Saccharobesus litoralis: one gene and its partner. The protein of the gene in region 2 interacts with the protein of the main gene of each other region in a pairwise test. Links are inferred from orthologs where the notes say so. Each region holds a gene or a part of one and is shown on either strand. Other genes may lie near its edges.

The links. Proteins that work in one complex are often made in the same cells at the same time.
Region 1: the proteins of C2869_RS19770 (region 2) and rlmB interact in binary tests that used the Escherichia coli proteins (3 or more experiments, as listed by UniProt). The link is inferred for Saccharobesus litoralis from one-to-one orthologs.

Annotation. Positions count from the first base shown.
Region 1 is NZ_CP026604.1:3,153,611-3,156,719, reverse strand. Bases 301-3,109 are described here. They hold rlmB (23S rRNA (guanosine(2251)-2'-O)-methyltransferase RlmB), read right to left. Parts: upstream 2,173-3,109; coding sequence 1,429-2,172; downstream 301-1,428. Other genes in these bases: rnr (ribonuclease R), read right to left, coding at 2,185-3,109; nadE (ammonia-dependent NAD(+) synthetase), read left to right, coding at 506-1,333. In the rest of the region: C2869_RS11270 (P-II family nitrogen regulator), read right to left, coding at 1-275. UniProt on the Escherichia coli protein: Specifically methylates the ribose of guanosine 2251 in 23S rRNA.
Region 2 is NZ_CP026604.1:5,226,025-5,229,597, forward strand. What follows is about bases 233-3,204. They hold C2869_RS19770 (NAD(P)H-hydrate dehydratase), read left to right. Parts: upstream 233-956; coding sequence 957-2,453; downstream 2,454-3,204. Other genes in these bases: queG (tRNA epoxyqueuosine(34) reductase QueG), read right to left, coding at 233-844; tsaE (tRNA (adenosine(37)-N6)-threonylcarbamoyltransferase complex ATPase subunit type 1 TsaE), read left to right, coding at 2,514-2,972; C2869_RS19780 (N-acetylmuramoyl-L-alanine amidase), read left to right, coding at 2,987-3,204. Also shown: more of queG, read right to left, coding at 1-232; more of C2869_RS19780, read left to right, coding at 3,205-3,573. UniProt on the Escherichia coli protein: Bifunctional enzyme that catalyzes the epimerization of the S- and R-forms of NAD(P)HX and the dehydration of the S-form of NAD(P)HX at the expense of ADP, which is converted to AMP.

The DNA.
Region 1 (3,109 bases), 2.1 Mb from region 2 along the record:
AATATTTTACCATCACCAATTTTACCTGTGCTCGCGGCATTCATGACTGCTTCAATACTTTTTTCAACTTGATCATCAGCCAGTACGATCTCTAACTTCACTTTAGGCAAAAAATCTATGCTGTATTCAGCACCGCGATACGTCTCTTTATGGCCTTTTTGACGACCAAAGCCTTTTACCTCAGTAACGGTAATGCCTGTCACTCCCACTTCAGCTAACGCTTCGCGTACATCATCTAGCTTAAACGGTTTAATAATAGCGGTTACACATTTCATTATTATTTTCCTTCCCCTATTTGGTTTAATTGTTGTTTAAAAGCGATAACTCAACTGATCATGTTTAAATTTGTACACGTATCACTGGCTACTCACTCCCTTAACAAATATTGACTTGAGTAAGATTCACTTTATTTATACTCAATAATAGCTAACTTATTGTCGTTTCGATCAAGTTTTTTAGATATTATTGAATATATCTTGTCAATTACCCCAACTAAATCAAGAATATGGACCAAGCATATATAGTAGAACAAATGAAAGTTCAGCCTCAAATAGACGTAAAATTTGAGATCCGCCGCCGTATCGACTTTATCAAACAACAAATGAAAAGTGCCGGTGTTAAAAGCTTGGTACTGGGAATTAGTGGTGGAGTTGACTCTTCCACGCTAGGCAGATTAGCCCAGCTAGCCGTTAATGAACTCAATGAAAATGGTCAAGGCTATCAATTTGTTGCTGTGCGTTTACCTTACGATATTCAAGCAGACGAAGCCGATGCGCAAATGGCCCTCGATTTCATCCAGCCTTCACAAAGCTTAGCCGTCAATGTCAAACCGGGAGCAGATGGCATTCATAGTGAAACCCTAAGTCAATTAAACTTAGCGGGTTTAAAACCACAATCAAATGAGTTAATCGACTTTGTAAAAGGCAACGTCAAAGCCCGTACACGCATGGTCATTCAATACGAGATTGCCGGTATGTTAGGTGGATTAGTATTAGGTACAGACCATTCAGCTGAGAATATCACTGGCTTCTTTACGAAGTATGGTGACGGTGCATGTGATTTAGTGCCATTATTTGGCTTGAGTAAACGCCAAGTCAGAGCATTAGCCAAAGAGTTAGGTGCACCAGAGCACTTAATCACTAAAGCACCTACTGCTGATTTAGAAGAGTTAGACCCACAAAAAGAAGATGAAAATGCGTTAGGGATCACCTACGACCAAATAGATGACTTTTTAGAAGGGAAAGCGGTAGCCGAAGACGTTGCCAATAAACTTATCGATATCTACCGCAAAACAGAGCATAAACGCCAAGCTATTCCAACCATATACGATTAAAGGTCAATCTTATTGGTTGCAAGCTATTTGTGCTATCACTCAGCACGAATAGCTTGCTATTTTACAACGAAACAAGGTTGCAACAAGCAAGAAAACTATAAATTTCGTTGTCTCACTATTTCAAATAAACAAACCCCCGTCGCGACACTCACATTCAGGCTAGACACTTCACCCGCCATCGGGATAGAAATAAGTTCATCACAGTTTTCACGAGTTAATCGGCGCATGCCTTTACCTTCTGCTCCCATAACCAATGCCATAGGTCCGGTTAACTTAGCTTGATGCAAAGTTGATGTTGCTTCACCTGCGGTACCCACTATCCAAATGCCTTTGTCTTGTATATGTTTTAACGTACGCGATAAATTAGTCACTTGAATAAAAGGTACGGCTTCTGCAGCACCACACGCCACCTTGCGTGCGGTTGATGTCAAACTAGCTGATTTATCTTTTGGAACAATTAACGCGTCTACACCTGCTGCATCTGCCGTGCGTAAACAAGCGCCAATATTATGCGGATCCGTCACGCCGTCGAGCACAAGTAAAAAGATAGATTGGCCTTTTTTATCAAGGATCACATCTAAATCTGATTCATTTAATGTAGGCGCGGCTTTTACACGCGCGACAACACCTTGATGCCTCGCATTATGGGTTTTCTCATCTAATGCCCGTCGGTTAGCCGTTTGCACCGGCAAACCAATCCGCTTAGCTAAGTGTAAAATACTATTTAATCTATTATCTTCTCGACCTTTAAGCACATGCAATTCAATGAATCGCTCAGGTTCATTTTGCAAAGCCGCTTCAACTGCATGTAAACCATAAATGGTTTCAGACTTACTCAAACTCTGTATCTCCTAACGCTTTTTACTTTTGCGCTTAGTTTTAGAGGCGCCGCTTGACGCAGCCCCTGCTTTTTTCTTAGCTGCCGGTTTCTTACCGGCCTTGCCTTTTGATTTTTCTTGCTGCATTAATTGTTGCGTGCGACTACCTTTGGTTTTGGCTTTAGATTTACCTTTGCCCGAACGACGGCTCTTTTTAGCTGAGTTTTTCTTGTCGCTTCGCGATCCAGCTCGTTCTTGGCCGCTACTTTCTTTACGCAATTGTTCTGACTTAGACGGCTGCTTAGTACTGGCTGACGCGCGCCTATCATCAATCTCATCCAACTTAGCGTCGGGCGGCGCTATGATAAAGTCTATTTTCTTTTCTTCAAGGTTTACTGATGTTACTTGAATGACGACTTCATCTCCCAATTTATAAACCTGACGCGTACGCTCGCCAACCAAACGTTGCTTGGCATTATCAAAAATATAGTAATCGTTACCCAAGGAGCCAATATGCACTAAACCTTCAATGTACAAATCATGCACACGAACGAAAAAGCCAAAACTCGTGACCGCAGAAATAACACCGCCATAAGTACATCCAATATGGTCACGCATAAATTCGCATTTAAGCCAGTTAGCCACATCACGCGTGGCTTCATCAGCTCGGCGCTCAGTCATTGAAGTATGCTCAGCTAACTGGTCAATATCTTCCGCTTGGTATTGAAACTCACCACCTTGACGCTTGGCGGCTTTTTGCTGTACCAACACAGATTTAATCGCTCGGTGCAAAACTAAATCAGGATAACGACGAATAGGCGAGGTAAAATGCGAATAACCTTTCAACGCTAAGCCAAAGTGTCCTTGATTATCACCACTATATATAGCTTGCTGCATAGAGCGTAACATCATGGTTTGTATCAGCTCTTGATCAGGCCGACCTTGAATGCGCTCGACT
Region 2 (3,573 bases):
TAAGTAAGTCCTGACTTGCAACATTACCTCTTTTTTGAAAATCCTGCTCACAGCTTAACTCGGCATAACGGTTCCATGGGCAAACTAACTGGCAATCGTCACAGCCGTAGATTCGATTACCGATTAACGGTCGAAATTCTTCAGGAATTGCCTCTTGCAGTTCAATTGTCAGGTAAGAAATACAGCGTCGGCCATCGACGACGTATGGCGCCACAATAGCTTGGGTCGGACACATGGTCATACAAGCCACACAACTGCCACATTGCTCTTGAACTGGCTCGTCAACCGGCAAGGGTAAATCAACTAACAACTCACCTAGAAAAAACCAAGAACCGGCTTTTTCATCCAGCAAAAGTGAGTGCTTACCAACCCAGCCCAACCCGGCTTTAGCGGCAAGTGGTCTTTCTAAAATGGGGGCGGAATCAACAAAAGGCCGAAAGCCTAATTCTTGTTCTAGCTTTTCACTTATCTGTTGCCCTAAGCGTTTTAAACGATTGCGGATCAACTTATGATAGTCACGCCCCAAGGCATAGCGGCTAATAAAGGCCGTGTTTGGTTCTTTGAGATCTTGGGCGAAATAAGCCTCTTCGGGTAAATAATCCATGCGCACAGAAATCACGCGCAAAGTGCCAGGTTGCAACTCGGCAGGACGGGCGCGCATCATGCCGTGGCGCGCCATATAATCCATTTCTCCGTGATAATTGTTATCTAACCAAGCTTGTAAACGAGGCTCTTCAATTGATAAATCAATATCACTTACCCCCAACGCCTGAAAACCTAACGTTTGCGCCATAGCTTTAATTTGGCTTTTAATGTGTACGAGTTGTTCAGCCGTTAATGTCATTTTAGGGATAGATCCAAGAAAATAATCAGAGAATTTTGCCACGTTCATTTTTATGTTACAAAGACAACATAAAACGTACGCAAAGTTTATTTAAAAAAATCAGGGCAATGTGATGATAACGTCATCTTTACCGTTAGCGGTTTACACTCCAGAACAAGTGCGTAATCAAGAGGCACAAGCGGCTATCGCCAACAATCTTTCTCTTTATCAGTTAATGCTAAATGCCGGCCAAGCTACATTTAGTTTAGTGCAAGCGATTTATCGCCAACCAGCAAAAATGCTAGTTGTCTGCGGCGCAGGTAACAACGGGGGGGATGGTTTTGTCATCGCCAAGTTAGCCAAACTCGCTGGCTGGCATATCGATGTGATGTCTATGCCCGATTGCCCACCGTATAAAGGGGATGCACTAACCGCTTACAACGATTATATCGCGCTAGGCCGCAACGTACTGCCATCAGAGCAAATTCAATTTAACCAATACGACGTTATTATTGACGCCATTTTAGGCACAGGCGCACTAAGACCCTTGGCAGCCAGTTGGTCAACCATTGTCGATAACATCAATCAAGCCAGCGCATTAACCATTAGCGTTGATATTCCCTCGGGTTTAAATGCGACAACCGGTGCCATTTTAGGCAACGCGATAATAGCAGACCACACAGTCACTTTTATTGGTGTTAAGTCAGGCTTATTAACCGCCAAAGCGGCTGACCATGTAGGCACTCTGCATTTTGCAGACTTAACGGTGGCAAATACCTTTGAGCAACAAAATAAGCCTTATTATCGCCGCAGTGAATGGAGTGAGCTACGCAGCTTATTACCCGCACGTAAACGCGCCAGTTATAAAGGTGTATTTGGCCATGTTGTGTGTATTGGTGGTGACAAAGGCATGGCGGGGGCGATAAAAATGGCTGCCGAATCCTGCTTACGATCGGGTGCAGGCTTAGTGTCGGTTATTACTCACCCAGACAATGTATTACAAGTTGCCAACGGCCGCCCTGAACTCATGGTATTTGGTGTCAATGGCCTTGAGCAGACCAGTCAAGAGCTGATAGATAAAGCCGATGTGGTATTAGCAGGACCAGGTATGGGACGTACAGGTTGGGCTAATGGTTTAATGAGCCATATCTGTCGCCTAAATAAACCCATGGTGATAGACGCGGATGGCTTGAATTGGTTGGCTGAACATCCACACAAAAATACCCAGTGGATTTTGACACCACATACAGGCGAAGCGGCACGTTTAATGGCGCAAAATACCGACAAAATAGAGTTAGACCGTTACGCGGCCAATTACGAAATATCGGCTCGCTATGGCGGCATTAGTATTTTAAAAGGCGCAGGAACACTCATCACTTCCAGCCAGCAAACTCATATTTGCACTGCGGGTAACCCAGGCATGTCGAGTGCCGGCATGGGCGATGTGTTAGCAGGCATATGTGCCGCTATGCTAGCCCAACAACCAGCTCATCAATATTCAAGGTTTCAAGCCGCCGAATTAGCCGTTTGTTTGCATGCTGCTGCGGGGGATCTTGCTGCACAAACAGGAGAACGTGGTATGATAGCCAGTGATTTAATTGCACATATTCGAACATTGGTCAATCCGTAAGCATTGCGCTAGATGGTTTAATTCATCCAGCTCGCCACGAGACCAAGCATTTTAGTGGCTATGACAGAATTATACTTTGAACTTATTGATGCTGACGCAACCGTTGCGTTTGGCAAAAAATTGGCAGCTTCACTTGAAATGCCTTGTATTATTTATTTAGAAGGCGACTTGGGGGCGGGCAAAACCACCTTTAGTCGCGGTCTCATTCAAAGCTTTAATTATCAAGGCAATGTAAAAAGCCCGACTTACACCTTGGTGGAACCTTATGAGCTCGAGTCAGTCAATATTTATCATTTTGATTTATATCGCCTAGCCGATCCAGAAGAGCTTGAATTCATGGGCATACGCGATTATTTCAGTGGTAATAACCTTTGTTTAATAGAATGGCCGGAAAAAGGCGTCGGTTGGTTGGAACCTGCCGATATTCTGGTTAATATGCAATATGTTGACGACCATCGTGCGATCCGCTTAAACGCAAACTCGGCGCGCGGCGAAAAAATACTTTCGGCACTAACTTAAACACATTAATCATCATGAAAAAGTGGCTATCTCACAGTTTGATCTTTTTCAGTTTGCTTTTGACCTTTTGCGTCAATGCAGCGAACAAAATTAATGGTGTTCGAATTTGGCCGTCCCCCGACAAAACCCGTGTCGTATTTGATCTTTCCAACAAACCAAGCGTTGAACATTTCTTTTTAACCAACCCGAATCGTCTGGTGCTCGATTTTAAAGACACTGGTAAAGGGTTAGATTTAACCTCCGTCGCGGCCAAAGGCAAACTAGTTAAAAAGATCCGCTACAGCACGCCAAAAATAAAAAATAGTCGGCGAGTCGTGATTGAACTTGCTCAGCCACTCAACGCCAATATTTTCGCATTAGCCCCCACTCAACCTTATGGCGATCGTTTAGTGGTTGACCTAGAAGGCAAGCAAACCGTCAATCAACCGGTCAAAACCGCAACCAACACCACTAACCGCGATTTAATTATTGCTATAGATGCCGGACATGGTGGTGAAGACCCTGGTTCCATTGGTGCGAAAGGCAATTATGAGAAAAAAGTCACGCTGCAAATTTCCAAGCGGCTTAAAGCCTTAATTGATAAACAAAAAGGCATGAAAGC